Regions from separate parts of the Aminobacter sp. GW821-FHT11F06 genome, predicted to be linked through region 1. Evidence: predicted binding sites of a transcription regulator. Region 1 holds the regulator's gene; each other region holds the start of a gene.

Region 1 (7,688 bases):
GAACGCCGTCCGCGAATGATCCTGATGGACGTGTCGATGCCCGAGATGAACGGGCTCGAAGCGACAGGCGAAATCCGCAAACTCGAACGCGGCACCGGCACGCGCGTGCCGATCATCGGCGTCACCGCGCATGCGCTGAAGGGCGACAAGGACCGCTGCCTCGAAGCCGGCATGGACGACTATCTGCCCAAGCCGATCAGCCCGCGCGCCTTGCTCGAAAAGATCGAGCGCTGGTCGTGGCATGACGATGAGCGCCGCGGCGCGATCTGACGCTATCTGCCGAAGACTGTGGAAATGTGACAAGCCAAAGCGACAAAGGCCGGCCTGCCGTTGGGTAGGCGGCTTGCTTTCGCGTCTCGTCTGTTGTTTGCCTCGCGCCGGCAAAGTATCGCGGAAACGATCCCTTGGCCGCTATGCACAGCGACCGTTACAGGGGTGACACGAAACTGTCATGCAACTGTAATAGAGGGGGGCTATTGGCTCACCGGGCGCCGATGAAAGGCGTCATACGAGATACTCCAACAGGAGCAGGCCCCAATGAAAAAAGCTCTTCTCACTGCGTCGGCTGCTGCCTTCGCGATCGCTGCCTCGGTAGGCTATGCCTCGGCGCGCGACCAGGTCCAGGTTGCCGGTTCCTCGACCGTTCTGCCTTATGCAAAGATCGTTGCCGAGCACTTCGGTGAAACCTTCACCAACTTCAAGACCCCGGTGGTCGAGTCCGGCGGCAGCGGCGCCGGCATCAAGGAATTCTGCAAGGGCGTCGGCGAAAACACCATCGACATCGCCAACTCCTCGCGTCCGATCAAGAAGGACGAGGTCCAGTCCTGCGTCGACGCCGGAGTCAAGGACATCCAGGAAGTGAAGATCGGTTATGACGGCATCGTCTTTGCAACCGACGTCAAGGGCCCGGACTGGGCGCTGACGCCTGAGGACGTCTACAAGGCGCTGGCCGCCAAGGTTGTCGTGGACGGCAAGCTGGTCGACAATCCGAACAGCAAGTGGAACCAGGTCAACCCGAACCTGCCTGCCTGGGACATCGCCGCCTACATTCCTGGCGAAAAGCACGGCACCCGCGAAGTCTTCGAAGAGAAGCTTCTGATCGCCGGCTGCAAGAAGCTCGGCGGCGTTGAAGCCGGCAAGGCTTCGGGCCTCGACGACAAGGCCGCCGAAGCTGCCTGCAAGGCCGTGCGCAAGGACGGCAAGGCCATCGACATCGACGGCGACTACTCCGAGACGCTTGCTCGCATCGATAGCAACAAGACCGGCGTCGGCGTGTTCGGCCTGGCCTTCTACGAAAACAACGCCGACAAGCTGAAGGTCGCCACCGTTGGCGGCATTGTGCCTTCGGTCGAGACCATCTCGTCGGGCGAATATCCGGTGTCGCGTCCGCTGTTCTTCTACGTCAAGAAGGCACATCTCGGCGTCGTTCCGGGCCTGAAGGAATATGTCGAGTTCTTCCTTGACGACCAGATGGTCGGCCCGGAAAGCCCGCTCGCCGACTACGGCCTGGTTGCCGCTCCGGACGCAGAGCGCGCCGCCCAGCGCGAAGCCTTCGGCGCCGGCAAGACCATGTAACTATCGAACTGCCGCAGGGCGCCGGAAAAATACCCGGCGCCCTGCGGAATATTCCGCCGGCTGTTCCGTTCGGCACAATGATCTGAATTCACCGAGGCCGGCCCATGTCTTTCCTGCTCGTCTTCGCCATTGTACTCGCAATCGGACTGGTGGCCTTTTTGGTCGGCCGGCAAAGGGCGCGTGCGCAGGATGACGGAACGGTCAAGCCGCACTCGCGTGCGCACTATCATGGCTGGTGGGCGTTCCTGACGGGCGTCGTTCCGGCCGTATTGTTTCTCGCAGCCTGGGATACCGGCGCGAGCGCTTATCTCAACAGCCATATCCATTCGGCCCTGCCGACCGAAGTTGCCGACGGCACTGTCGCGCATGAAGATCTCGCCGCGGGCCTGGTCAAGAGCCTGGCCAGCGGCTTGCGCCGGCTCGATGACCAAACACTTGCCGCCCTGCCGTCGAGCTTTGCCGAGCTGCAGCCGATGCTCGCCGTAAAGGGCGTGGCGCTGGCGCCCGACACGCAAGACTACATGATCCCGATCGCGACCGAGGCCAACCGCGTCTCCGACCGTCTCGACATGATCGCGGCGGTCGTTTCGATCGGCCTTGCCCTGTTCGGTTCGCTTTATGGCCTCAGCCGCATCAGCCCGCGTGCCCGCGCCCGCAACAATGTCGAGAAGGTGATGCTGTGGAGCCTGCTCGGCGCCTCGACGCTCGCCATCCTGACGACCATCGGCATCGTCTTGTCGATGCTGTTCCAGACCATCGCCTTCTTCGAAAAGATCCCGCTGACCAACTTCTTCTTCGGCACAGTATGGGACCCGCGTTTCGCCGCTGCCGGTTCGGGCGGCGCGGAAGGCCAGTTCGGCCTGATCCCGCTTCTGGCCGGCACGCTCTACATCGCCTTCGTCGCGCTGCTGGTGGCCGTGCCCGTCGGCCTGATGTCGGCGGTCTACATGTCGGAATATGCGGCCCCCAAGGTGCGCGCGGTGGTCAAGCCGGCGCTCGAACTGCTCGCCGGCATCCCGACCATCGTCTACGGTATCTTCGCGCTGGTCACGCTCGGGCCCTTCCTGCGCGACATCAGCGCAGCGCTGACCGGCGGCACGCCATTCATCCAGGCGCAGAGCATCCTGACCGCCGGCCTGGTGATGGGCGTGATGCTGATCCCGGTGGTCTCTTCGCTTTCCGACGACATCATCACCGCCGTTCCGCGCTCCATGCGCGACGGTTCGCTCGGGCTTGGCGCCACGCGCTCCGAAACGATCAAGCGCGTCATCCTCCCCGCCGCCTTGCCCGGCATCGTCGGCGCCATCCTGCTCACCGCATCGCGCGCCATCGGCGAAACGATGATCGTTGTGCTGGCAGCCGGCGTCGCCGCCAACCTGACGCTCAATCCGTTCGAGGCGATGACCACCATCACCGTCAAGATCGTCAACCAGCTGACCGGCGACCTTGAGTTCAACACGCCTCAGACGCTTGTTGCCTTCTCGCTCGGCATCACGCTCTTCGCGCTGACCCTGGTGATGAACATCGTGGCACTTTACATCGTCCGGAAGTACCGGGAGCAATACGAATGACCGATATTTCGCTCGACACGCTGACCAATTCAGCAGCCCGTCCGCGCCGCGACATCGGCATCAAGAAGCGCTATGCCGCCGAGCGGCGGTTCCGCCTCTATGGCGTGCTGGCCATTGCCGTCGGCCTGGCGTTCCTGGGGATCATGCTGACCTCGATCGTCTCCAAGGGCTACACCGCCTTCTGGCAGACGACGGTGACGCTGCCGATCAACTTCGACGAAAAGATCATCGACCCTGCCAACAAGCGGGCGACCGATCCGAACGTCCTGATCATGGCGAACTATCCCAAACTCGCCGAGGCGGCGCTGATCGAAAAGCTCGGTATCGACCCGAACGACAAGGCCGAGGTGCGCAAGCTCAAGGGCTTCTTGTCCGACAGCTCGCGTGTCCAGCTCAGGGCCATCGTTGCAGCCGACCCGGCCGTCATCGGCACCACACGCAATGTCGACATCCTTGCCGCCGCCAATCTCGACTCGGCCTTCAAGGGCCAGATCGACCTCGACGTGCCGGAAAGCCGCCGCAAGGTGTCGGACCAGCAGGTCGCGTGGATGAACAAGCTCAAGGCCGAAGGCGTGATGGCCGAGCACTTCAACACCGGGCTGTTCAGCTATGGCGCGTCGAGCCGGCCGGAAACGTCAGGCGTCGGCGTCGCCCTCATCGGCTCGGTCTATATGATGGTGATCGTGCTGCTGCTGGCGCTGCCGATCGGCGTTGCCGCCTCGATCTATCTCGAGGAGTTCGCCAAGAAGAGCCGCTTCACCGACCTCATCGAGGTCAACATCAACAACCTCGCCGCCGTGCCGTCGATCGTCTTTGGTCTGCTGGGTCTTGCGGTGTTCATCAATTTCCTCGGCCTGCCGCGATCGGCATCCTTCGTCGGCGGTCTGGTGCTGACGCTGATGACGCTGCCGACGATCATCATCGCGACGCGCGCGGCACTTGCCGCCGTGCCGCCGTCGATCCGCTCGGCCGCCCTCGGCCTTGGGGCATCCAAGATGCAGATGGTGTTCCAGCACATCCTGCCGCTGGCCGCCCCCGGCATCCTGACCGGCACGATCATCGGGCTGGCGCGTGCGCTCGGCGAGACGGCGCCGCTTCTGCTGATTGGCATGGTCGCCTTCGTTGCCGATTATCCCAAGACGCCTTTCGATCCGGCGACGGCTTTGCCGGTGCAGATCTACATGTGGGCGAACGAGGCCGAACGCGCCTTTGTCGAGCGCATGTCGGGCGCCATCATCATCCTTTTGATCTTCCTCATGGCCATGAACATCGTCGCCATCGTCCTGCGCCGCCGCTTCGAGCGCCGCTGGTAGGGCATGGACAAGGAGTATCCTGCTATGAACATCATGACCGAGAAAAAACTCGAAGACGCGGTGAATGCCGAGATGAACAGACCCAATGAAATCATCAAGATGCGCGGCGACCAGGTCACCGTGCACTATGGCGACAAGCAGGCGTTGTTCGGGGTCAATCTCGACGTCCGCCAGAACCAGGTGACGGCGCTGATCGGCCCTTCGGGCTGCGGCAAGTCGACCTTCCTGCGCTGCCTCAACCGCATGAACGACACCATCGACACAGCCCGTGTCGGCGGCAAGATCACGCTCGACAACGAAGACATCTACGATCCCAAGATCGACGTCGTCGAACTGCGCGCGCGTGTCGGCATGGTGTTCCAGAAGCCGAATCCGTTCCCCAAGTCGATCTACGAAAACGTCGCTTACGGCCCGCGCATCCATGGCCTTGCCAAGAACAAGGCCGAGCTCGACGTGATCGTCGAAAAAAGCCTGCAGAAGGCGGCCTTGTGGAACGAAGCCAAGGACCGTCTCAACGAGCCGGGCACCGGCCTGTCGGGCGGCCAGCAGCAGCGCCTGTGCATCGCCCGCGCCATTGCGGTCGCACCTGAAGTGATCCTGATGGACGAGCCGTGCTCGGCGCTCGATCCGATCGCCACCGCCAAGGTCGAGGAGCTGATCGACGAGTTGCGCGAGAACTACACGATCGTGATCGTGACCCACTCGATGCAGCAGGCGGCACGTGTGTCGCAGCGCACGGCGATGTTCCACCTCGGCTATCTCGTCGAGGAAGGCGCTACCGACAAGATGTTCACCAATCCCGACGACAAGCGGACGCAGGACTACATCACCGGCCGCTTCGGCTGAGTGGACGTTTTCGCCGCCGTATACGAGACGAGGAATAAATCATGGGCGAACATACAGTCCGGTCCTTCGACGAAGAACTCCAGCATGTCGACCAGCTCATCCGTGACATGGGCGATCTCGGCGGCTCGATGGTTGCCGGTGCCATCCGCGCACTGTTGTCGTCCGACCAGGCGCTGGCGCAAAGCGTTGTCGCCGACGACACGATCATGGACGCCAAGCAGCGCGAACTCGACAACAGCGCGATTACGCTGATCGCCAAGCGCCAGCCGATGGCCCAGGATCTGCGCGCCGTGGTCGGCGCCATCCGCATGGCGGGCGATCTCGAACGCATCGGCGATCTTGCCAAGAACATCGCCAAGCGTGTCGGCGCCGTCGGCCAGTCGCCGACGCCACGCAATCTTTCGCATTCGATCGATGCCATGGCACAGCTGGTGCTCGACCAGGTGCGGGGCGTCGTCGATCTTTATGTCGCGCGCCAGGCCGAGGGCCTGAAGAACCTGCGCGCCGACGACCAGAAGATCGACATCCAGTACAACGCCGTGTTCCGCGAGCTTTTGACCTACATGATGGAAGATCCGCGCAACATCACTGCCTGCACGCATCTGCTGTTCTGCGCCAAGAACCTGGAGCGCATTGGAGACCATGTCACCAATATCGCCGAGAACGCCTATTTCGTGGTCACCGGCACGCAGCTGCCGCTCCACCGGCCGAAGGTTGAAGAAACCACGTCGCCGGTTTCGGCCACCTGAACTCCAACATGAAGGACAGCCGATGATCGCCCCCAAGATCATGGTCGTCGAGGACGAAGAGCCGCTGGGCGTGCTGCTTCGCTACAACCTCGAGTCCGAAGGCTATCAGGTCGAAGTCGTCACGCGTGGCGACGAGGCCGAAATACGGCTCCAGGAAAACGTGCCGGACCTTCTGGTGCTCGACTGGATGGTGCCGGCCCTCTCCGGCATCGAACTATGCCGCAGGCTGAGGATGCGGCCCGACACCGAACGCCTGCCGATCATCATGCTGACGGCGCGTGGCGAAGAGAGCGACCGCGTGCGTGGGCTTTCGACCGGTGCCGACGACTATCTGGTCAAGCCGTTCTCGACGCCGGAGTTCATGGCGCGGGTCAAGGCTTTGCTGCGCCGGGCCAAGCCCGAAGTGCTGTCGTCGATCCTCAAGGTCGGCGACATCATGCTCGACCGCGAGTCGCACCGCGTCTACCGCAAGAAGAGCGAGATCAAGCTCGGGCCGACCGAATTTAGGCTGCTTGAGTTCATGATGCGGCATCCCGGCCGGGTGTTTTCGCGCAGCCAGTTGCTCGACAATGTCTGGGGCGAGACGATCTACATCGACGAACGCACAGTGGACGTGCATGTCGGGCGCCTGCGCAAGGCGGTCAACACCGGCCGCATGCCCGACGTGATCCGCACCATCCGCGGCGCCGGCTACGCCATCCGCGAGGATTAGGCGACATCCGCCCCGGCACTGCGCGGGGTCGTGCCGGCGGCGAAGATCTCCTGATCGACGTAAAGCAGCGCGCGCATCATGCAGCCCAGGCGGATGAGCGGGATTTCGTTCGGCTCGGTGTCGAAGGAAATCGCCTTCGAATGCAGCCCGCCCGCCGTCTTGGCGATGGCGGCGCGAACGTGTGGCTCCATCAGGTCGAAGGCGGCAGCGCCGACACCGACGAAGGCGAGCGGTGCCGGGTCGATCAGCGCGAACATCGAGCCCAGGCCGAAGCCGATGGCTTCGCCGGCCTTGCGGAACGCTTCGCGCTCGGGACCGTCATGGTCGCGGGCGGCGTCGGCGAGGGCGGTGATGTCCTCGTCGGAGAGATCGGCGAGCGGCTCGGCATTTTCATCGCCCAAACGGGCATTGCGCCAGATCGCATAGTTGCCGGCATAGGCCTCGACACAGCCGCGCCGGCCGCAGCGGCAGAGCGCGCCGTCGGGGCGGTGGATCATGTGGCCGAACTCGCCGCCGGATGAATGCGTGCCGGTGAACAATTCACCCTTCAGCACCAGTCCCATGCCAATGCCATGGGAAAGCAGGATGGCGATGAAGTCGTCGCGGTAGCGGACCGGGTCGCGCCAGCGCAAGGCCTCGGCGATCATGTTGCAGTCGTTTTCGACCGTCACCGGCACGCCGAACTCCTGTTCGAGCCGGTCGGCGAAGGGAATGTCGTCATGCGGGGTGATCGGCGACCATAGCAGCTTGCGCGAGCCGGAATCGGTGATGCCCTGGACGGCGAGCGCGATGCGCAGCACCGGGCCGTAGGTTGTTTCGATGCGATCCATCAGGCCCCGGATCATGGTGACGCATTCGTCGATCAATGCGTGCGCCGGCATCCGCTGGGTGACGAGACGGCGGCTGTCTTCGACGATGGTGT
Region 2 (7,688 bases), on a different contig from region 1:
CCAGCTGGTGGTCGAAAAGGAGCGCATGCGCAAACTCGAACGCGAAAGCCACGAGCGGCATCTGCTCCGGCTGCAATCTGGCTCGCCGCAAAGCATCGAGACCAGCGACATCCACCTCGAAGCGGTGCGGGCGCTCAAGGAGTTCAACTCGCTTCTTGTCTCGGTCGCGTACCCGATCCTGACCCAGAGCGGCGACCTGCTGGAAAGCCGGCTTGCCAAGATCGCGTGACGGAATTGCCCGTCATATAGCCATCATCGTTTCAGCTTATGAATGAATACAAAATAACGATTTTACATATGGATTGCCGGCCAGCAATGTGAAGCCGAACCAGACATCTGAAGACGGCGAGGAGAAAGAAATGCTGTCCGAATACAAGCTTGCGGCTCAAGCCCCCTTCCCGGCACCAGCGCTCGGCGAGCCCTATCTGCTGACGCCCGGTCCGCTGACCACCTCCTATGCGGTCAAGCAGGCGATGCTGCGCGACTGGGGCTCATGGGACGGCGACTTCCGGGCCATGACGGCGGAGATGCGCCAGCGTCTTCTGGCCATGCTCGGCGACGGAAACAGCGAGTTCGACTGCGTGCCGATGCAAGGCAGCGGCAGCTTCGCCGTCGAGGCGATGCTCGGCTCCTTCATACCGCGCGACGGCAAGGCGCTGGTGCTGGTCAACGGCGCCTATGGCCAGCGCATCGTCCAGACGCTCGGCTATCTCGGCCGCGACTGTGTGGCAATCGACAAAGGCGACTACATGCCGCCGCGCGGCGACGAAGTGGCTGCTGCGCTCGACGCCGACCCTGCCATCACCCACGTCATCCTCGTTCATTGCGAGACCAGCTCCGGCATCCTCAACCCGGTCGCCGAGATTTCCGAGACGGTCTATGCCAAGGGCCGCAAGTTCCTTGTCGACTCGATGAGCGCGTTCGGCGCCATCCCGCTCAACGTCAGCGAGATCCGCTACGAGGCGATGGTGTCGTCGGCCAACAAGTGCATCGAAGGCGTGCCCGGTTTCGGCTTCATCATCGCCCGCAAGAGCGAGCTTGAGGCAGCCAAGGGCCGCAGCCATTCGCTCAGCCTCGACGTGCATGCCCAGTGGGCGCACATGAACAAGACCGGCCAGTGGCGCTACACGCCGCCAACGCATGTGGTCGCCGCCTTCCTCGAAGCGCTGCGCCAGCATGAGGTCGAGGGCGGTGTTGCCGGTCGCGGCGCGCGCTACGTCAGAAACCGTGACGTGATGGTATCAGGCATGCGCGAACTGGGCTTCGAAACCCTGCTCAAGGATCGCTGGCTGTCGCCGATCATCGTCACCTTCTTCAACCCGGCCCATCCGAACTTTTCCTTCGACCGCTTCTATGAGCTGATGAAGGAAAAGGGCTTCATCATCTATCCGGGCAAGCTGACTGTGGTGGACAGCTTCCGCGTCGGCTGCATCGGGCGGATGGACGAGCATGTCATGCGCAAGGTGGTCGAGGCAGCAGGCCAGTCGCTCAGTGAGATGGGCGTCGACACTGCGGCTCCTCCCGCCGCCGCCATCGCCGAGCGCGCCAAGCTCGCCGCCTGATTGCAAAGATTTCAAAGGACCCTCCCCATGAACAAGATGACCACGATCAATGTCAGCGCCAACGGCCGCACCTACGAATGGCCACGCGTGCCGGCGATTGCGATCTGCCTCGACGGCTGCGAGCCGGCCTATCTCGACGAGGCGATCAAGGCGGGCCTGATGCCCTCGCTGGTGAAGATCCGCGCCAAGGGCACCGAGCGCACAGCGCATAGCGTCATCCCGAGCTTCACCAACCCCAACAATCTGTCGATCGCCACCGGCCGCCCGCCGGCAGTGCATGGCATCTGCGGCAACTACCTCTACGAACGCGAGACCGGCAAGGAAGTGATGATGAACGACCCGCGCTTCCTGCGCGCGCCGACCGTCTTCCAGGCCTTCTACGACGCCGGCGCCCGCGTTGCCGTGGTCACCGCCAAGGACAAGCTGCGCGCCCTTCTCGGCAGCGGCCTGAAGTTCGATGAGGGTCGTGCGATCTGCTTCTCGTCGGAAAAGTCCGATGTCTCGACCAAGGCCGAGCACGGCATCGACAATGCATCCGCCTGGCTCGGCAAGCCGGTGCCGGAGGTCTATTCGGCAGAGCTGTCGGAGTTCGTCTTTGCCGCCGGCGTCAAGCTGCTCAAGGAATTCAAGCCTGACGTGATGTACCTGACCACCACCGACTACGTGCAGCACAAATATGCGCCCGGCGTGCCGCAGGCCAATGCCTTCTACGAGATGTTCGACAAATATCTCGGCGAGCTCGATGCGCTCGGTGCGGCCATCGTCATCACCGCCGACCATGGCATGAAGCCCAAGCACAAGGCCGACGGCACCCCTGACGTTGTCTATGTCCAGGACCTGCTCGACGAGTGGCTGGGCAAGGACGCCGCACGCGTCATCTTGCCGATCACCGACCCTTATGTCGTCCACCACGGCGCGCTTGGCTCGTTTGCCACCGCCTACCTGCCCGAGGGTGCCGACCAGGCCGCCATCATGAAGCGCCTGGCCGCCATCGAAGGCATCGACGTGGTCATCGACAATGCCACCGCCAGCGCGCGCTTCGAACTGCCGAGCGACCGCATCGGCGACATCGTGTTGGTCTCGACGGAAAACAAGACAATCGGCACCAGCGAGCATCGCCATGATCTGGCAGCACTCAACGAGCCGCTGCGTTCGCATGGCGGCCTGACCGAGCAGGCGGTGCCGTTCATCGTCAACCGCAAGCTGCCGTCCCTGCCGAACGAACCGGTGCTGCGCAACTTCGATGCGTTCTATTATGCCACCATGGCGGCGGCGCTGGCCTGAGCCCTTATGTCGCCCCCCACTCCGCCTCGCTACGCTCGGCACCTCTCCCCCGTTCGACGGGGGAAAGGAAAGGCGCTGGACTTGCATTGCCCGACATGTTGTCGAGCAGAGGCTGGCGCCGAGATAGCAGACGAAGTTCCTCTCCCCCGTCGAACGGGGGAGAGGTGGCCCGAAGGGCCGGAGTGGGGGTCGATTGTTTTTTGTGCCACCGTGCCCGCCGACCTGCTGGAGCAGACCCAATGACCAAGATCGAAACGTCGATAAAGGTGCGCCATGAGCCCATGCGCATCGCCGGACGCAAGGTCGATGCCGATGGCGTCGTCAACGTCCATTACCCCTACACCAATGCGGTGATCGGCACGGTGCCGGCGGGGCGTGCCGAGCATGCGCGCCAGGCCTTCGACATCGCCGCCAACTACAAGCCGAAGCTGACGCGCTACGAGCGTCAGCAGATCCTGTTTCGCACCGCCGAAGCACTTGCCGCGCGCAAGGAGGAGATCTCCGACATCATCACGCTGGAGCTCGGCATTTCGAAAGCCGACTCCCTCTACGAGGTTGGCCGCGCCTATGACGTGTTCACGCTGTCGGCGCAGATGTGCATCCAGGATGACGGCCAGATCTTCTCCTGCGACCTGACCCCGCACGGCAAGGCGCGGAAGATCTTCACCACGCGCGAGCCGCTTAGGGCGATCTCGGCGATCACGCCCTTCAACCATCCGCTCAACATGGTTTCGCACAAGGTGGCGCCGGCGATTGCCACCAACAATTGCGTGGTGGTCAAGCCGACCGAGCTGACGCCGATGACGGCGCTGATCCTCGCCGACATCCTCTATGAGGCCGGCCTGCCGCCGGAGATGCTGTCGGTGGTGACGGGCATGCCGGCCGACATCGGCGCCGAGATGATCACCAACGAGAACATCGAGCTGATCACCTTCACCGGTGGTGTGCCGGTCGGCAAGATGATCGCCCGCACAGCCGGCTACAAGCGCCAGGTGCTGGAGCTCGGCGGCAATGACCCGCTGATCATCCTCAACGACCTGTCGGACGACGATCTCGCCAAGGCGGCCGATCTCGCCGTTGCCGGCGCCACCAAGAACTCGGGCCAGCGCTGCACCGCGGTCAAGCGCATCCTGTGCCAGGAAAGCGTCGCCGACCGTTTCGTGCCGATGGTGCTCGAACGCGCCAAGAAACTCAAATTCGGCGACCCGATGGACCGCAACACCGACCTCGGCACCGTGGTACACGAGAAGGCCGCAGCGCTGTTTGAAAAGCGCGTCTACATGGCCGCCGAGCAAGGGGCCGAAGTGCTTTATGATCCGGGCCGCAAAGGCGCGCTGTTGCCGCCGATCGTTGTCGACCGCGTGCCGCACACCTCCGAGCTCGTCATGGAAGAGACGTTCGGTCCGATCATCCCGATCGTGCGCGCGCCCGACAATGACGATGCGCTGATCGCGCTGTCCAACTCGACCGCCTTCGGCCTGTCGTCTGGTGTCTGCACCAACGATTTCAGCCGCATGCAAAAATACATCGCCGGCCTTCAGGTCGGCACGGTTAATATCTGGGAAGTCCCGGGATATCGCATCGAAATGTCGCCATTTGGCGGGATCAAGGATTCCGGCAACGGCTACAAGGAAGGCGTCATCGAGGCGATGAAGAGCTTTACCAACGTCAAGACATTCTCGCTGCCATGGTCTTGAGCCGGCAAATCGCATAAGCCTCGATGAGGGAGCGCTCGCGCTCCCTCATTCGCGTCTGGAGGGGAAATGCACTTGATGAATGCCTTGGCGCAGCCGACGACTGGCGCGCCCCTCTCCCGCATAAAAGCCTGATCGCATGTCTGGTTTCGCGCTTACCATCGTGCTGGTCGCGGCATTCCTGCACGCAAGCTGGAATGCCGTCGTCAAGGCGGCAACCGACCGCGCCGTCGTGCTTGCCGCCGTCTCCGCCACCCACGCCACGCTTGGCACGGTGCTGGTCTTGTCCGCGCCGTCGCCGTCGATGGAAAGCTGGATCTACATCTTCTTGTCGACAGTCATCCACTTCGGCTACTACGTCTTCTTGTTCCAGTCCTACCGGTTCGGCGACCTCAGCCAGGTCTATCCCATCGCGCGTGGACTGGCCCCCGCACTTGTCGCCTTCGGCGCCTATGTGATGATCGGCGAAACGCTGCCGCCACTGGGCTGGGTCGGGCTCGCGGCGATCACATTCGGCATCGGTTTCCTTGCTTTCCAGCGCGGGGCCGCGAATGCCGATCCGCGCGCGGTGGCCGCCGCAGCGATCAACGGCGTTCTGATCGCTTCTTATTCGGTCGTCGACGGTATCGGCGTGCGCCTGTCCGACAGCCCGTTCGGCTATATGGGCTGGCTGTTCCTGCTCGAATTTCCAGTGACATTGTTCGTGCTGTTTCGCCGGCGCGGCGCCACCCACACCATCGATCTCCGCACCGTCGGGCTGGGGCTGATCGGCGGGCTGGGTGCTGTCACCGCCTATGGCCTGGTCATCTACGCCAAGACAATCGCACCGCTCGGCGCGGTGTCGGCGGTCAGGGAATCGAGCGTCATCATCGCGGCACTGATCGGCCTGTTCATCTTCGGCGAACGGCCCTGGCCGGCGCGCATCGTCTCGGCGGTCATTGTCGCCTGCGGCGTCATCGCGCTCGCCTTTTCCTGATCGTTTCACCGGCTTGAAACAACGCCGTCACATACCTGTCGCACATCTGTGCCGCTCATAAGCTGAGCCTACAGTATCATAAAAAGAATAGATTTTACTTATTGACCCCTCGTTCCCACTATCAGCCTTGGACGAGGCGTAATCGGGGCATTTGCAGCACGCGCATCCCTGTTCAGACCTCTCCCAATCAGAACGTGACCAAGCGATTCAAATGGGAGCCAGATATCAATGAACCAGAAGAAATCCTTCGTGCTCGCCGCATTTGCCACCATGATGATGTCATCGGCGGCATGGGCGGAGACGCAGCTCACCGTCTATACGGCGATCGAAGCGGAAGACCTCAAGCGCTACGCCGAGTCCTTCAGCCAGGACCATCCCGACATCAAGCTCAACTTCATCCGCGACTCCACCGGTGTCATCACCGCCAAGCTGCTCGCCGAGAAGGACAATCCGCAGGCCGACGTGATCTGGGGTCTGGCAGCAACCTCGCTTCTGGTGCTGAAGAGCCAGGGCATGCTCGAAGCCTATGCCCCGAAGGGCGTGGAGCAGCTCAAGCCCAATTTCATCGACAAGGACACCCCGCCAAGCTGGGTCGGCATGGACGCCTGGGCAGCCTCGATCTGCTTCAACACCGTTGAAGGCCAGAAGCTCGGCCTGACCGCCCCCAAGAGCTGGAAGGACCTGGCCAAACCCGAATACAAGGGCCATGTCGTGATGCCCAATCCGGCATCGTCGGGCACCGGCTTCCTCGACGTGTCGAGCTGGCTGCAACTGTTCGGCGAGAAGGAGGGCTGGTCCTACATGGATGGCCTGCACCAGAACGTCGCCAGCTACACACATTCCGGCTCGAAGCCCTGCAAGATGGCGGCGGCCGGTGAGACCGTGATCGGCATCTCCTTCGAGTTCCGTGCCGCCAAGTCGAAGGCCGAAGGCGCGCCGCTCGACATCATCATCCCCGCGGAAGGCATCGGCTGGGACATGGAAGCCTCGGCAATCGTTGCTGGTACCGCCAACGAAGAAGCCGCCAAGACCTTGCTCGACTGGTCGATCACCAAGAAGGCCAACGAGATGTACAATGTCGGCTACGCCGTCGTCGCCATGCCTGGTGTCGCCAAGCCGGTCCAGTATTTGCCGGCCGACATCGAAGAAAAGATGATCAAGAACGACTTCGAATGGGCGGCCAACAACCGCAAGACCATCCTCGAGGAATGGACCAAGCGTTACGACTCCAAGTCCGAGCCGAAGAGCTGACACCGGCTTTTGCCTGTTGAACCGGGCGCCGCCACAAGCGGCGTCCGGTCTCTTGCCCCAGAGCGCGGTCTGCAAAAATGGGACCCGGTTTTGCGTCCGGTCGCGCCCTGCCCCTTGAAGCGGCACATGATCTTTTCGCCAAAGTCGTTCAACTTGGCGGATCATGCGCAAGCCGGATCATCACGATGAAACACGAGACCCTCGCCGAGCAGCCGCGAACTCCAGTTGACGTGAGCGCCATGACCGCTGCCAGCCTGAACGTGAAGCCTGCCTACCTCAAGATATCCAATGTCTGGAAGGCCTTCGGCGATTTCCATGCGCTGAAGGACATTTCCCTCGACATCCGCGAAGGCGAGTTCGTCTGTTTCCTCGGCCCCTCCGGCTGCGGCAAGACCACATTGTTGCGCGCAGTTGCTGGTCTTGACCTGCAAACGCGCGGCTCGATCCACCAGGGCGGCAAGGACGTCTCCACCTTGCCACCGTCGCAGCGCGACTACGGCATCGTCTTCCAGTCCTACGCGCTGTTTCCCAATCTGACGATCGCCAAGAACATCGCCTTCGGCCTCGAAAACACCAAGCGCCCGCGCGCCGAGATCGAAAAGCGTGTCGCCGAACTGCTCGAACTCGTCGGCCTGCCCGACCAGGCCAACAAATATCCAGCCCAGCTCTCCGGCGGGCAGCAGCAGCGCATCGCGCTCGCCCGAGCCATTGCCATTTCGCCCGGCCTTCTGCTGCTCGACGAACCATTGTCGGCGCTCGACGCCAAGGTGCGCGTTCATCTTCGCCATGAGATCAAGGAGCTGCAGCGCAAGCTTGGCGTCACCACCATCATGGTCACCCACGACCAGGAAGAAGCCTTGTCGATGGCCGACCGCATCGTCGTGATGAACCATGGCGTCATCGAGCAGATCGGCACGCCGA
Region 3 (7,688 bases), on a different contig from region 1:
CAGCCGCTGTGTGATGAAGTCCCCTTACGAGAAAAGAGCATGGTCCAGTTTGTCGTCGACGTCCTGATCCGCGCGGTCGACCTGGCGCTGATCGCCATCGGGTTGAGCAGCGTCTATTCGCTGATCCGCTTTCCCAATGTAGCGCTTGTGCAATATGCGACGACAGGTGCGCTTTTGGCGCTTGGCCTTCAGATGGCTGGCCTGCCGCTGGTGGTTGCGGCCATCGCCGCTTGCGCCCTTGTCGGCATCATCGCCGTGGTGCTCAACGTCGTCGTGTTCGAGCGCCTGCTGCGCGCCGGCTCGGCCATTGCCATGATCGGTTCGCTGGCGCTGTCCATGGTGTTTTCGGCGATCTTCCTGGTCACCGCCGGCCCCAGGCCCAAGCGCTTCGAACTGGAGATCAACCCGCCGCTGCGTTTCTTAGGTGCACGGCTGACCGAGCATCAGCTGATGTCAGTCGGCATCAGCGCGCTCGCCATCATTGTCTTCGCGCTCATCCTCTTCCGCACCGACCTCGGCCGCTGCATGCGCGCCACCGCTACCAATTCCGTGCTCGCCAGTGCCACCGGCATCGACACGCGCAAGGTCACCAACACGGTCGTCTTCCTCTCTGGCGTGATGGCAGCCCTTGGCGGCATCGGCCTGTCGGTGAAGGGCGAGATGAGCGCCCAGCTAGGCCTCGACATGCTGCTGCCGGTGTTTGCCGCCGCCATCCTGGGCGGCCTCGGCAATGCGCTTGGTGCCGCCGTCGGCGCCGTCGTCATCGCCGCGGCCGAAACCATGGTCACCAATGTCAATTTCGGGCCGCTGTTCGGCGAATCCGTGCTGTTCATTCCCGCCGCATATGCCACCGCAGCGTCCTTCCTGCTGCTTGTCGTCGTGCTTCTGGTCAAGCCCTACGGCCTGTTCGTTTCGGAGGTGAAGCGTGTTTGAGTTCCTCATCCATGTCGCGATCATGGCCTGCCTCTATGGGCTGTTGTCGCTCAGCCTCAATCTGCAGGTCGGCTTTGCCGGGCTGGTCAATTTCGGCCAGGTGATCCTGTTTGGCTGCGGCACCTATGGCGCGGCCATCGCTTTCTCGCACCAGCTCGGCCCGGTCGCCGGCATCGCGCTTGGCATCGTCTTCGCCCTCGTGGTCGCCGCTGCCTTCGCGCGCTTGGGCCGCAATCTCGGCGCCGACTATTGGGGCATCGCCACGCTTGCGGTCGCCGAAGTGCTGCGCATCCTCGCCAACAATGAGGCCTGGCTGACCGGCGGCGCGCAAGGCGTGAGCGGCATCCCACTGCTGTTCGGCGACATGCCGCGCCCCATGGGCCCGCTGATGACGCTTGGCCTGTGTGTTCTCCTGCTGCTCGCCGCCTGGTGGCTGTGCCAGCGCCTGACCAACAGCCGCTACGGGCTTGCGCTCAAGCTGATGCGCGAAGAGCCGCAGCTTGCCGCCTCGCTCGGCTATGATCTCGCAGCGCTCAAGACGCAGACGCTGATGGTCGCGGCCGTCCTGGCTGCTGCCTCGGGCTTCGTCTTCGCCCACTACATCACCTTCGTTGGTCCCGACCAGCTGGTCAGCTCCGAGACCTTCCTGATCTGGGCGATGGTCATCATCGGCGGCTCGGGCAACCATCTCGGCGCCATTGTCGGCGCCATCCTGATGCAGTTCCTGTTCGCCTTCGTTCCCTTCGTGAAGGACGCGCTTGGCCTGCCGTCGGAATATGTCGCGGCAATGCGCCTGACGCTCGTCGGCGGTGGCCTGCTCGCCTTCCTGATGTGGCGCACGCAGGGCCTGATCCCCGAACGTATCGGAGGCAAGCAAAATGGCTGAGGCCGTCCTGACCGCCGAGCGCGTCGCCAAGGCTTTCGGCGCCCACAAAGTGCTGAGCGACGTACGCTTTCGCATTGGCGCCGACGAGATCGTTGGCCTGCTCGGGCCCAACGGCTCGGGCAAGTCGACCCTGCTCAACATCGTCTCGGGCTTTTCGCGCCCCGATGCCGGCGAGATCCTTTTCCTCGGCAAGAGCGTCGCCGGAATGCCTTCGCACAAGATCGCGCGGCAAGGCCTGGTGCGCACCTTTCAGCTGCCGTCGATGCCGCACCGCATGACAGTGCGCGAGGTGCTGCGCGCCGGATCGCGCGATGGGGCAGGGCTGCTCGACGCCTTCACCGGCAAGGGCAGCGACGACGCCGAGGCGGACGAGTTGATCGAACAGTTCGCGCTTGCGCCCGTCGCCCACCTGCCGGCAAGCTCGCTGTCGGGCGGACAGAAGAAGCTGCTCTCCATCGCTGTCGCCTTGCGCACCAGGCCGAAGCTGCTTTGCCTCGACGAGCCGACGGCGGGTGTGCATCCGCAGTTGCGCAGCCGCATGGTCGAGCTGCTCAAGGCGTTCAACAAGCGCGGCGTCGCCATGCTGGTTGTCGAACACGACATGCATTTCATCCGCGAGCTGTGCGGCCGCTGCATCGTGCTCGATCGCGGCGAAATCATCGCCGATTGCGCCCCGCGCGAGCTCACCGAAAACGAGCGCGTCGTCGAGGCCTATCTCGGCAAGTCGGTGGCCAGGCAGAAGGTGTCGGCATGATCCGCGTCAACAATGTGCGCGCCGGCTATGGCGACGGCCCCGATATCCTCCAGGGCATCGACCTTACGGCTTCCGGCGGCGAGATCGTCACCATCCTCGGCCCCAATGGCTGCGGCAAGTCCACGCTGCTGAAATGCATCGCCGGTTTTGTCAGGCCGCGCGGCGGGGCGGTCGAGATGGAAGGCCGCGATGTCAGCGCGGTGGCCGTGCACGACAAGGTCAAGCACCATCGCATGGGCTTCGTGCCGCAGACCGACAATGTGTTTTCAACGCTGAGCGTCGCCGACAACATCCTGCTCGGCGCGCGCCATCTGCCGGTGGCCGAACGCAACGAACGTTATGCCGAGCTGATGGCGCAATATCCTTCTCTGGCTTCCAAGCAGGAGCGCAAGGCCTCGGCTCTGTCGGGCGGCGAACGCCAGATCCTGTCGCTGGCCCGCGCCCTGATCTCCAACCCCAAGGTGCTGCTGCTCGACGAGCCCTCGGCGGGCCTGTCACCGTTGATGATGCACGATGTGTTTGCCGCGATCGCCGAGATCCGCGACCGCACCGGCATGTGCATCGTCATGGTCGAGCAGAACGCTTTCGAAGCACTCAGTGTTGCCGACCGCGCCTATGTGCTGTCGCTCGGCAAGGTGGCGATCGAGGGGAAGGCCGCAGACCTGCTGGCCGATCCAGCGATGCGCCATCTCTACCTCGGCGGCGAGCCCCCGGCCGCCGAGGACAAACCCCGGCTCGCGGCAGTCAGCTGACGCAGCACCTCCCCAGACATAGAAGGGCAGATCATGACCATCGCTGCACAGCCGGCCGGCCAGGCCGGTCTCGTTTCGAACATCGAAAACATTCCGTTCGACACCGACAACGGCATCGGCCAGACGGCCAATCTCGGCCTTCTGGTGCTGCGCACCGACCAGACCATCGAGGACGAGTTCCGCTTCGCCTTGCCCGAGGGCGTGGCGCTCTATGAGGCGCGGCTGCATTCGCCGGTCGAGATCACGCCCGACAATCTGCGCAAGATGGAGGCTGACATCCCCGGCACCGTCGGCCTTTTGCCCGACGTGCGCTTCGACGTCATCGGCTTTGGCTGCACTTCGGGCGCGCTGGTGATCGGCGAGAGCCAGGTCGCCAAGCGCGTCCGGGAAGTCATGCCCGAGGTGAAGGTCACCGATCCGGTGACAGCGGCACTCGCCGCCTTCAAGGCGATGGGCGCCAAGAAGATCGCGCTGCTCACGCCCTATATCGCCACCATCAACCATTCGCTGCGCGAAGCCTTCATGGCGCGTGGGCTTGAGATCCCCGTCATGGGGTCGTTCAACGAGCCGGACGACAATCTCGTCGCCCGCATCACCACCGAGGCGATCGAAAAGGCGATCCTCGACGTCGGTTCGTCCGACGAATGCGAGGCGGTGTTCGTCTCCTGCACCAGCCTGCGTGTTGCCCGCATCGCCGAGCGGGTGGAAGCCAAGCTCGGCAAGCCGGTGACCTCGAGCAACCATGCCATGGCCTGGCACATGCTGCGCCTCGGCGGCTACGACAGACCGATCGAAGGCCTCGGCAAGCTCTATCGCACTGAGCTGGCAGGCTGATCTCCGGACCTCCAAAAGCAAGAGCCGCGGCATCTCTGCCGCGGCTCCATATTTTTTCAGTTCTGTGCCGCTCAGTTGATGGCGGCGATGTTGCCGAGGCGCAGGAACAGCGTTTCACCGGAAGAGTCGTCGACACCGTCATTGTCGGTGACGACAAAAGCCTCGCCCGATGCGTCGATGGCAAAACCCTCGACCTTGTCGACGACATAGCCGTTGGTCGCCGACTTCAAGTCTGGCAGCAGGTCGCGAACCAGCGTCTTTTCCACCAGGGGCAACTCACCGCCAAGCTTGGCCGGCTTGAAGCCGTCGAGCGCCACTGCGTAGATGCGCTTGTTTTTGGCTTCCTGGGCGATCAGATTGTCACGCTCGATGACAAACAGTTTGCCGTCATGGGCTGATATCTCAGACAGGCCGACCCAGCCTTTTTCGGCGGCATCGAGCGGATAACGCACCGCCGACCATTCCTTGTCCTTGGGCTTGTAGGCCAAGAGCTTGACCTGGCCCTTGGGATCGTCGGCCCATTCGCGCTGGATCGCCATGACCAGCGTCAGGTCGTCGCCTTCGCCAAGCGTGGTGATGCCTTCGAGACCGTAGCGCGTCTCGTGCGCCAGAAGCTCGGTGGGGAAGGCGATCTCTTCCTTGATCTCGCCCTTGGCGTTGACGTTGTAGATGGCGTGCGGAACGAGCTTGTCGGAACGGCCTTCCGACGCCAGCCAGAAACCGCCCTTGCCGTCGGCAACGATGCCTTCGAGATCGAGTTTCTGGGCAGGTTGACCGTCACGGGTGACGATCATCTTTTCCGTGATCAGGGCAGGGGTCTTTGACGTGTCGATGGTGAAGATCGCCGGAGCAGAGCGGTAGACCGAGTCCGACACCGCATAAAGCTTGCCCGCTTCCTTGGGGTCGGCGGCAAGGCCCGAAAGCGCGCCCCAGCCGAGCGGCGTGCCGTCATCCCTAGAGGTCGAAGCGATCTGCGGATAGGCGGCTGCGCCTTCGCCAAGTTCGTAGACCATGACATGCGAACGCGCGAGACCGTCTTCGACGAGATCGGTTTCGTTGGCGGTGACCAAAAGGTTGCGCTGCGGGATGGCAACCAGGCCTTCCGGGCCAATGCCCGAAGGCAGCAGCTGGAGGAATTCCGGCGCGCCGCCGGTATCCTTGTAGACGCCGATCAGTGAGGCGCGTTCGGCGGCGACGAAGATCAGCTTCTGGTCGCCGAAGGTCGCGAATTCGAGGCCTTCCGGCTCGATGCCCTTCTTGTTGCGGGCGTCGGGATAGTGGCCGGCAGAAGCCGCCTGGTACTCGAAGGATGGGCCGGATTCATAAAGCACGTCGCCAGCCTTGGAGAAGATGGTGAAGCCGCGCGCGCCGCCCTTGTAGTCGCCTTCATTGGCAATAACGAGGCGGTCGTTGTCGAGCCATTTCACCGCGTCGGGTTCGCGTGGTGTGTTTTCGACCGTGCCCATGAAATTGAGCGCGCCGTCCTTCTTGGTGTCGACGTTTTCAAGCGTCACCTCGCCGGCGGAAAAATGCGAAACGATCTTGGCGCTTGCCGCATCGACAATGGCGATGTGGTTGTTTTCCTGCAGCGTAACCGCGATCTCGCCCTTGTCGTTGAAGGCAACGAATTCCGGCTCGGGATCTTCCGGTGCCACGGTGGCGATACCGATCAGGTCGACGGTCTTGATCGAGGCGCAGTCGGGCGCGCCGTCCTTGAGGGCGACGATCTTGAGGTTGCCAACTGGCAACTGCGGCATCGCGCCGTCGTTGAGTTCTTCGTCGCGCTCGTTTTCGATGGCAACGGCCAGGAACTTGCCGTCCTTGCTCAGCGCCACCGAGTCGGGCTGGCCGCCGAGGTCGCAGGAGGCCTCGATCGCCTTGGAGGCGAGGTCGATGACGGTCAGGTTGCCCGAAGGCTCCTGTTTGTTTTTGGAGGTGTTGATGCCCGCCAGCACCTTGTTGCCGGCGACGATCACCGAGGTCGGCTCGCCGTCGATCTTGACGATGCCGGCGGCCTTCGGCGCCTTGGGGTCGGTGATGTCGATGAAGCCGACAGCACCCAGCGGGCTGTCGGAATAGACCAGCGTCATGCCGTCTTCGGTCGCCGCGATGATTTCCGACGAGGTCGGGGTCGCCGCATCGACATCAGCCGGCAGATTGGTGGCGACGGGGAAGGTGGCGATGCGGTTGAACGCCTGGCCGGCATAAGCGGGGAAGGCCGCTGACGCGGCGAGCGCGGTCGTCAAAAGCAGGAGCTTGCGTGACATGGAAAACCTCTTTGCCTGAACGGAATTGCCGGTTCCGTTTGGGGCAGCGAGATTTCAGCGCGATGACAGCTGGATGATGGTTTCGTGACAGTCTCTTCAGAACGAAAAAAACAAAGCCGCGCAGCAAGGCCGCGCGACTCGGATATCTCAAGACTGTCTCAAGGCCTCAGGCGTTGAAGCCGGCTCTTTCGTCGCCATCGCTGGAAAATTCGGCGAACTCGACACGGTTGCGGCCGCGCGCCTTGGCCTCGGAGAGGCGACCGTCGGCCTTGCGGAACATTTCGTCGAATTCGAGCTGATCTTCGAACAGAACGGCACCGACGCTGACCGTCAGCGGGCAGTTGCGCCCGCCCGGCTCGAGGATGGTGTCGGAGATCGAACCGCGGATGCGCTCGGCGACACGCTCGGCATTTTCCTTGGTGGCGCCGGGCAGGAACACGCCGAACTCCTCGCCGCCGATGCGGCCGACGAGATCGCCGGTACGGACGGAAGACTTGATGGCGCTGGCGACTATCTTCAGCACCTCGTCACCCCAGGCATGGCCGAACCTGGCATTGATCGCCCTGAAATCGTCGACGTCGACAACCAGAAGCGCACCCTGCCGGCGCCCCGACCCTGCCGAACCGCTGCGAAATGCGTCGATCAAGCTTGCGAAAACACCGCCATTGAGGACCGAGGTCAGCGCATCGACCGACGAAAGCCGGCTGATTTCGGATTTCAGCGCGCCGAATTTGCGCCGTTCATTGGCGACAATGGCAAGCAGCGGCGCGGCGACTATGCCAGCAACAACGCCCGCGCCGACCACCGCGCGCCAGAAGATGCCGTCTGCCTGGCCTTGAAACAGGATTGCCGCAGCGCCTGCCGCGACCGCAACGCAAGCGGTCGTACCCAGAAGCGCATAACGGGCGACTGGTGCCCAGCTACGCCCTGCATTTCCTGTACCCAAATTATCCACGCCAGATCCCTCCGCTCTCTTCGTCGAACCGATCTACCTGTGGAGAATGAAACATTCCTTGTGCGAATTCGAACAGTTTGACGAATACCGCCGAAAGTCGAGGACTATCTTGCATTTCAACATCCAAAAGCCTTTGGCGAGCCGCAACTGCGCCGCCTCAACCCGGTGGCCCGAACACGCCCATTTTGGCTTTCCGCGCGACCTCTTCGGCTTTTTCATAACCGCCGCCGGGCCGCGCATGCGCCCAGCCATTTGAGACGAGCCACGCGCCGACATCCTGCTTGCCGAGCCTGCAGGCGGCGGCCAC
Region 4 (7,688 bases), on a different contig from region 1:
CAGCAGGGGCAAGCGACAGGGTGTCTACAGTCGAGCAGGCGCCGAGGAAGGCGAGCAGCACAAGAGCCGAAACGCGGCGCATTACTTCTCCTTGGACCAGCACAGCCGGTCAGAGCTTGTCGTTATGGGGTTGGCCATGTGGCCAGCTTCTACTTCGATGGATCAGCGGTTTCCCCTAGACACCGCCTATCCCCTCTGGTGATCGTCGCCGATCATGGTTGATAAACCGTTGATCGCGCTCGACAGCCTCAAAGATTTGCGTGAGGAATGACGGCAATTCCATGGCGGAACCATGATGCCGGGGTGGGGGAAGCAATGCGCGTAGCGGGCAGTATCCTCAAATGGGTGGTTGGCCTCGTGGTCCTGGCGGTCGCCGGTCTTTCCGCTTGGCTCTATTTCGCGCCGCCCGATTTGATCCGCGTCGGTTCCGGCTATGCCGCCAAGATCGTCTGTTCCAACGTTTTCCTTGCCGGCCGCGACGCCAATCAGGTGCTTGCCGATGATGTCCAGGCGCCAGGACATCCGCTGCTCAGGCTGATGTCGGTTCATGTCGACCAGAGTGCAGGCACTGTGCGCGCCGGGCTGTTCGGCATCTTCGGCAAGGGCTTGGCGGTTGCCCATGAAGGGGCTGGCTGCAGCACGGTGCCGGACGGCGACCTGAAAGCCGCAGCCCTTGGGGCGGTTCCGGCAGCGCCTGCCGCCAATGGCGAGGCGCTGTGGCCGGAAGGCGAGCGGGTCGAGGCGTCGCAAGATCCGGCGATCAACGCGATTCTTGATGATGCGGCGCTTGCCGGCCCCGGCATGCGTGCCACAGTCGTCGTCCAGAACGGCAGGATCGTCGGCGAACGCTACGGCGAGGGTTTCAGCGCTGCGACACCGCTGCTCGGCTGGTCGATGACCAAGACGGTGACAGCCGCGATCATCGGCACGCTGGTCGGCGAGGGCCAGATGTCGGTCGACAAGGCCGCGCTGTTTGCGCCGTGGCAGGCGGATGGGCGCGCCAAAATCAGCCTTGCCGACCTGATGGCGATGTCGAGCGGGCTTGAGTTCAACGAGGATTATGGCGACGTCGCGGACGTGACCCGCATGCTCTATCTCGAACCCGACATGGCGAGTTTCGCCGAAGCCAAGCCTTTGGCGCATGAGGTCGGCAAGGTCTTTTCCTATTCCAGCGGCACAACAAATTTGTTGTCGCGGCTGTGGCAGGACGCGGTGGGTGATCCCGCCAAGGCGCTGGCTTGGCCGCGCGAAAAGCTGTTTGGACCGCTCGGCATGACCAGTGCCGTGCTGGAGGCTGACGCGCGCGGCACCTTCGCTGGTTCATCCTATCTCTACGCCACTGCGCATGACTGGGCGCGCTTCGGCCAATTCCTGCTGCAGGACGGGGTATGGAATGGCGCGCGCATCCTGCCGGAGGGCTATGTCGGGTGGATGCGCGAAAAGGCACCGGCATCGAACGGGAGATACGGTCGTGGCCAGCTCTGGCTGCGCGGGCCCGAGGGCGGCACGCCGCCGGGTGGCAATCCCGATGCCAGCTTCGATCTGCCGGCCGATGCGTTCTGGATGCAGGGCCATGACGGGCAGACGGTGGCGATCGTGCCTTCGGCTAATCTGGTGGTTGTCAGACTGGGCCTTACGCCATCAAAGCTGCACTACAAGCCGCAAGCCATGCTGGCGGCGCTGGTTGTGGCGCTCAGATAGGCCTCTGTCCGCCGACAACGACAAGCCAGGCGTAACCACGATAAAGTGCGACGAAGCGAAAGCTTTTTCCTGCCGCGCGGGCCTGACGGGCGATCTCGGTGGCAAGGGTTTCGCGTGGGGTGACGTGGAAGCGCGTGAGCCATCGCTTGAGCAGGCTGCGGAACCAGCCGGGCAGGCCTTCCTGTTGGCCAAAATCGACGATGTGGACGGAGCCGCTGGCCGCCGCAAGGGCTGCGGAAACCGAGCGTTCCCAGCCGGGGATCATCGACAGCGCGTAGGAGATGAAGACGCGGTCGAACCCTGTCTTGCCGAATAGGGCGTCAGCATCGAACGCGGTCGCATCGGCCTGCGCCAGGGTGATGCGCTCGGACAAACCTGCCTTGGCGATCGAGGCCCTGGCGGTCGCCAGCATCTCGGGGGAAATATCGAGACCGTAAAAATGCGAATCGGGAAAGCGGCGGGCGGCGAGGATGAGGTTGCGACCTGTGCCGCAGCCGAGTTCCATCACCGTGCCGCCGGCCGGAGGATCGAGTTCCGCGATCATGCGGTCGCGGCCGAGCAGGTAATATTTCCGCGTCAGGTCGTAGAAATGGCGCTGATGCCGGTAGACCCGGTCCATCAGCCCGGAATGGCTGGCCGAAAGCCCGGGCGCGCTCATAGCGGCTTCTTCACATAGAGGTGGAAGCCGCCATAGATCGCCGAGCGGTCGCGGGCGGTGAAGTCGCGCGACTGCGCTTCTTCGTAAGTCCATTGGTCGAGCAAGGCGGGCGAGAGCCTGCCGGGCAAAAGGCTCGGCTCGGCGGCCGTGCGGAAGATGACGCGGGCGCCGGGTGCCGCAGTGCGGGTGATTTCGGTCCACAGCGCGTTGAGCTGGGCGTCGCTCATCCAGTCCTGCGCGTCGAGCAGGACGAAGCGATCGGTCGTGGCGGCGTCCTTGCCGGCGAGGAATTCGGTGAAGTTGGCGTGGTGGATGCCGACACGACCGACATTGTCGCGGATCGTCGCGTAGTGGGCCTGTTCGAGATAGGCGGGCAGGGCGGCTTCGCCGGGCTGAGGATAACGCCGCGCGAACGCTTGCCAGGCGAAATAATTGTTTTCGAGCGGGAAATCGCAGGCGAGCTTTTTCAGGCGCGCCTTGAGCACGCCGGCCATTGAACCGTCGCCTGAGGTCAGCAGAGAGTCGTACTGCGCCGGCGGGATGCCGAGGCCGAACAATGAGGATTTGCGCGAGGTGACGAAACGCAGCATCGGGCGTTCGAAGACGGGTGCGATCTTCTCGTTGAAGAAGCGGCGCTGCTCCTCCTGGCTGCCGGCGGCCATGATAGCGGCAGGGTCGACGCCGTAGAGTTTGGCCACGCGATGGCCAGCAGCGATGAACAGGCCGAGAAGCCCGGTCTTGTAGAAATTACCGTCAAAGGTGGCGATGCGGCGTTTGCCGCGCCAGTTGCGGCTTTCCCAGTAGCGCCGGCTCGAAGGATCGAGATGCGGTGCGATGAAGCGGTCATAGGCGTGCGAATTGTGCTCGACATTGGCCTCACCGAAGAAGCGGAACAGATCGGCCTGCGCGGGCAGATGGCGGACCGCTGCGAGTTTCATCCTGTTGAGCGCGATGTGGGCCACGTTGAGGTCGACAGCGTCGATTTTTGCCGGCGAACGGGTGAGGTAGGCGAGGATGTTGCAGCCGCCGGAGGCGATGGTGACGACCTTGTGGCCCTCGGTGAGCTGCATGGCTTCCATGTCGACATCGGGGTCTTCCCATATCTGGGGGTAGACAAGGCCGGAAAACAAAAGGGCAAACAGCCGCTCGGACAGTCCTTCCCTGGAAAGGGCTGGGTTTTGATAGACAGCCTTGCCAACTTTCTTGCCGCCACGAAAGACAAGTTCTCCGGAAACGTCGGTCATGGAAATGCGATTCCCCGCTTCGTTGTTGGTGCAGCGGGTAGCGCACCGGCGTGACAGCGCGGTGACGCGGCGATGACGGCGGCACGACAGGGCGCGCGGCCAGAAATGTGACAAACGGACTCCGAACGTTATGAAACCGGCCGGCGTCCCATGCATTTTCTCTCCGACAGCCCGCCTGGCGGGCCGTTTTTGAAAGGAGATTGTTATGAAAAAGCTCATTCTCGCGTCTGTTTCTGCCATCGCGCTGTTTGGCATTGCAGCCTGTAGCGACAACAAGACCGACAGCACGACCACCGAGAGCGTGAAGCCGCCTGCAACCGAGCAGCCGGCACCGGCGACGCCTCAGGCCTCGCCACCGGCGGTCGACAAATCAACAACCCAGGGCATCACGCCGACGCCTGAGACAGGCACGAGCGGCGATATGCAGAACCACGACACGATGCAGCCCAAGCCTGTAGAGCCGGCTGCCCCTGCGCAGTAAGTCAGCGGGAGGAGGAAAGGCCGGAGCTTTAAGGCTCCGGCCTTTCCTGGTCTCAGCGCGCGATCCGGGCGCGTCGGCCCAGTGCGACGATGGCGATGACGGCGAGCGCGAAAAGCACGGTTTCGCCGCTGACATTCTCCTTCAGCAGGAAGGCCGAAATGGCGAGCGTGACGAAGGATTGCAGCAGCTGAACCTGGCTGACCCGCGCAATGCCGCCCATGCCGAGCCCGACATTCCAGGCAAAGAAGCCAAGGAACATCGAGCCGAAGCTCAGATAGAAAAACGAAAATGTGGCGGCTGGGGAGGCGTCGGCGAACTCCTGATGCCAGCTCCATAGCGCTCCGGGTATCGAGATCGGCGCGGTCAGGATCAGCGACCAGCAGATGACTTCCCAGCCCGGCATGTGGCGCGACAGCTTGCCTGACACGACATAACCCAGGCTCGCGGAAAGCGCCGCGAGAAACAGGAACAGGTCGCCGGTGGTCAGGCTCATGCCGTTGTCGCGCATGGCAAAGGCCACGACCAGGGCAGCACCCGCGACACCGCAAATCCAGAAGAATACCGACGGCCGCTCACCGCCGATCAGGGCGGCGAAGATGCTGGTTGCCAGGGGCAGAACGCCGAGCACGACGCCGCCATGCGAGGCCGGCACCGTCTGCATGGCGATGGAGGAGAAGATCGGAAAGCCGAACACCAAAAGCAGGCCGGCGAGGAAAAGCGCCGGCGCATCGCCTTTGGGAAACCGCTTGCGCAGGACCAAGAGCAGCAGGGCTGCGGCAAGCGAGGCCATGGCAGCGCGGCCATGCGTTACGAACCATGGCGAAAAGGTCGTCAGCGCAACGCGCGTCGCCGGCAAGGTGCCACCAAAGATGACGACGCCGAGCGTGCCCAGGGCAAGACCGACGGTCTCGCGGGAAAATGTGTGTGCCGGTTGGGTGGTGTTGCGCGCGTCCATGGCGCAAATCGATAGCGAGGCTTGAGTTTTTCGTCGTGCATTTTCCTTTGGTCCAGAGTTTTGGTCCAGAAGCACCATTGCCGACAAAGTTATCTGTCCTGCGCAATGGCATCTCGCAATTGCGAATGTTTCATCCTAAGAAGCGGCCATGTCGATTTGGGACCGTCTCGGCGACTTCATCGCGCGTATCTCGGCGTCGGCGGCAAACGGCGTTTCCGATGTCGTGGAAGCCGTCCGCACCATCTTTTCAGGCGATGCCGAGCTGCGCCGCCGCGTTGCCTTTTCGGTGGCGATGATCGCGCTGTCGGCCAAGATGGCCAAGGCCGACGGCGTGGTGTCCCAGGACGAGGTTCGCGCCTTCTACGAAATATTCGCCGTTCCGCCCGAGCACGCCCGCGACGTGGCGCGCCTTTACGATATCGCCCAGAAAGATGCCGCCGGCTACGAATTCTATGCCGAGCGCATGGCGCGGCTGTGCGGCTCGGGGCACCCCAATTGCGGCATGCTCGAGGACATCCTCGACGGGCTGTTCCACATCGCCAAGGCGGACGGGATGCTGCACCAGCGCGAAAGCACCTTCCTGCACCGCGTGTCCGAGATATTCCGCATCGAAGAGGTGCACTACCAGACGATCCTGGCGCGCCACCTCGATCTTGGCGAGGCTGACCCCTATCGCGTGCTCGGCATCGAGCGCGGCAGGTCGTTTGAAGATGTGCGCAAGCACTATCGCAAGCTTGTCGCCAGCAACCATCCCGATAAGCTGATCGCGCGCGGCCTGCCTGAGGAGTTCATCAGGATCGCCACGACACGCATCGCCGCGATCAACGCGGCCTACGAGATGATCGAAAGGGGATTGCGGCACGCATGAGCGGTTTTCAGCCCGACCACCCGCATGCCGAGGTACGGCTTTCGCCCAATTTCGGGCAGCGGCGCGACGAGATGAAACCCGACATGATCGTGCTGCACTATACCGGCATGGCGACCGGTGAAAGCGCCGAGGCCTGGCTGTGCGATCCGGCCAGCGAGGTGTCGTCGCATTATCTGGTGCACGAGGATGGCCGCGTCGTGCAGATGGTGCGCGAAGGCGACCGCGCCTGGCATGCCGGCAAAAGCTCCTGGCGCGGCCAGACGGACATAAATTCCTGCTCGATCGGCATCGAGATCGTCAATCCCGGCCATGCGCTCGGCTATCGCTCGTTTCCCAAGCGGCAGATGGAGGCGGTGATCGCGCTCTGTCTCGGTATCGTCGAACGCCATGATGTGGCGCCCGAACGCGTGCTGGCGCATTCGGATGTCGCACTCGGACGCAAGGTAGACCCGGGCGAGAAGTTTTCCTGGCGGATGTTGTTCGACGCCGGCGTAGGTCATTGGGTCGCACCTTCGCCGCGCAATGGGCGCACGATTCTGCAACCGGGGGAGGTCGGCTCCGCGGTGGAGGAGCTGCAGTCGATGCTGGCGCTTTATGGCTACGGCGTCGAGATCACTGGCCATTTCGATGCCCAGACAGCGGTAACTATCCAAGCTTTTCAACGACATTTCCGCACAAGTTGCGTCAACGGCGTGGCTGATGCCTCGACTTTTTCGACCTTGCGCCGGCTGCTTTCATCGCTTCAAGGAAGCCTTGACTAGATCAGGTAGCTGATTCGCAAAGGTTACAATCTGTCACTCAATGTGACTTGTCCGGTCATTTTTCCCGCCAGTTCCCCCCGCAAATGCATCGTCGTGCAAGGCGCCGGCTAATCCTGCCAACGCCCCGAAGAGGGCCCCGGCGTCAGGAAGGGATGCTGCGCGTTGTTTTCGCGCGGCCTATTCGAGAACAAGGATAATATGAAGAATCTGACCGTTGTTGCGGTGGCATTAGCCGCCGGCCTGATTTCTTTTGCCGCTCACGCCCAAGAGGGTGCTGTTCGTGCCTCCAAGGCGATCATCGAAACCACCCAAAAAGCCAAGACGAACAAGGCGGCCGACGATTGCCCCTATCTGTTCGGGTGCAGCTCCAAGAAGGAAGCTGCCGTTGACGATTTCAAGACCGCATCGATCGGCGCCAAGGGTGCCAGGACCGTCAAGGAACAGGCTGCGAAGAGCGCGAAGGCCTCCAATACGAACGCACCTTATGGTGAAATCGTCGCGCGTTATGCCTCGTCCTACGGCGTTCCGGTGTCGCTCGCGCACGCCGTGATCAGTGTCGAGAGCAACTATCGCCCGAATACGCGCGGTCGCGCTGGTGAAATCGGACTGATGCAGATCAAGCCGGCGACGGCTCGGATGATGGGTTATTCCGGCTCGGCAAGTGGGCTGTTCAACCCCGAAACAAACATCAAGTTTGGCATGAAGTACCTCGCCATGGCGCATGACCTCGGCGGCGGTACGACCTGCGGCACCATTCTCAAATACAATGCCGGCCATGCCGCCAAGCGCATGAACCCAACTTCGGCCGCCTATTGCAAAAAAGTGCAGGCCCGTATCGGCCGCTAACGACACGCCGACAGGATGGTTCCCGGCAAATGTTTTCGTTTGCCTTTTGCCGTGCGAACCATTCTATACGCCTTGCCAGCTGGCCGGGCGGCCGCACCTGCAATTGCCGAAAGGCAGCGGGTGAGGAAAGTCCGGGCTCCATGGATACACGGTGCCGGTTAATGGCCGGCGGGG

Evidence for each region. Region 1 encodes PhoB, which activates phosphate uptake and scavenging genes when phosphate is short. Its sites were predicted from a motif close to TGTCATNNANCTGTCAT; they were not measured.
Region 2: AC1RTB_RS20700 (putative 2-aminoethylphosphonate ABC transporter substrate-binding protein) is a predicted target of PhoB. The motif match lies at 5,542-5,558, and genes of this name have one in related genera.
Region 3: AC1RTB_RS21730 (esterase-like activity of phytase family protein) is a predicted target of PhoB. The motif match lies at 6,500-6,516, and genes of this name have one in related genera.
Region 4: AC1RTB_RS10710 (BtaA family protein) is a predicted target of PhoB. The motif match lies at 3,676-3,692, and genes of this name have one in related genera.

What each region holds. Positions count from the first base shown of each region.
Region 1 covers NZ_JBXARL010000006.1:108,504-116,191, reverse strand. Annotated here, with positions in the region: gene AC1RTB_RS15960 (response regulator) at 1-270, shown strand, start outside; gene AC1RTB_RS15955 (substrate-binding domain-containing protein) at 538-1,575, shown strand; gene pstC (phosphate ABC transporter permease subunit PstC) at 1,680-3,146, shown strand; gene pstA (phosphate ABC transporter permease PstA) at 3,143-4,459, shown strand; gene pstB (phosphate ABC transporter ATP-binding protein PstB) at 4,484-5,305, shown strand; gene phoU (phosphate signaling complex protein PhoU) at 5,347-6,054, shown strand; gene phoB (phosphate regulon transcriptional regulator PhoB) at 6,077-6,766, shown strand; gene AC1RTB_RS15925 (ROK family protein) at 6,763-7,688, opposite strand, start outside.
Region 2 covers NZ_JBXARL010000009.1:37,643-45,330, forward strand. Annotated here, with positions in the region: gene AC1RTB_RS20675 (Na/Pi cotransporter family protein) at 1-229, shown strand, start outside; gene AC1RTB_RS20680 (2-aminoethylphosphonate--pyruvate transaminase) at 360-1,562, shown strand; gene phnA (phosphonoacetate hydrolase) at 1,590-2,846, shown strand; gene phnY (phosphonoacetaldehyde dehydrogenase) at 3,086-4,543, shown strand; gene AC1RTB_RS20695 (EamA family transporter) at 4,680-5,516, shown strand; gene AC1RTB_RS20700 (putative 2-aminoethylphosphonate ABC transporter substrate-binding protein) at 5,745-6,767, shown strand; gene AC1RTB_RS20705 (putative 2-aminoethylphosphonate ABC transporter ATP-binding protein) at 6,953-7,688, shown strand, end outside.
Region 3 covers NZ_JBXARL010000009.1:260,355-268,042, forward strand. Annotated here, with positions in the region: gene AC1RTB_RS21705 (branched-chain amino acid ABC transporter permease) at 40-933, shown strand; gene AC1RTB_RS21710 (branched-chain amino acid ABC transporter permease) at 926-1,819, shown strand; gene AC1RTB_RS21715 (ABC transporter ATP-binding protein) at 1,812-2,573, shown strand; gene AC1RTB_RS21720 (ABC transporter ATP-binding protein) at 2,570-3,325, shown strand; gene AC1RTB_RS21725 (maleate cis-trans isomerase family protein) at 3,359-4,159, shown strand; gene AC1RTB_RS21730 (esterase-like activity of phytase family protein) at 4,231-6,426, opposite strand; gene AC1RTB_RS21735 (GGDEF domain-containing protein) at 6,593-7,381, opposite strand; gene AC1RTB_RS21740 (thermonuclease family protein) at 7,539-7,688, opposite strand, start outside.
Region 4 covers NZ_JBXARL010000003.1:592,508-600,195, forward strand. Annotated here, with positions in the region: gene AC1RTB_RS10695 (glycoside hydrolase family 25 protein) at 1-82, opposite strand, end outside; gene AC1RTB_RS10700 (serine hydrolase domain-containing protein) at 316-1,701, shown strand; gene AC1RTB_RS10705 (SAM-dependent methyltransferase) at 1,694-2,359, opposite strand; gene AC1RTB_RS10710 (BtaA family protein) at 2,356-3,603, opposite strand; gene AC1RTB_RS10715 (hypothetical protein) at 3,809-4,084, shown strand; gene AC1RTB_RS10720 (DMT family transporter) at 4,137-5,039, opposite strand; gene AC1RTB_RS10725 (TerB family tellurite resistance protein) at 5,188-5,907, shown strand; gene AC1RTB_RS10730 (N-acetylmuramoyl-L-alanine amidase) at 5,904-6,668, shown strand; gene AC1RTB_RS10735 (lytic transglycosylase domain-containing protein) at 6,867-7,514, shown strand; RNA gene rnpB (RNase P RNA component class A) at 7,590-7,688, shown strand, end outside.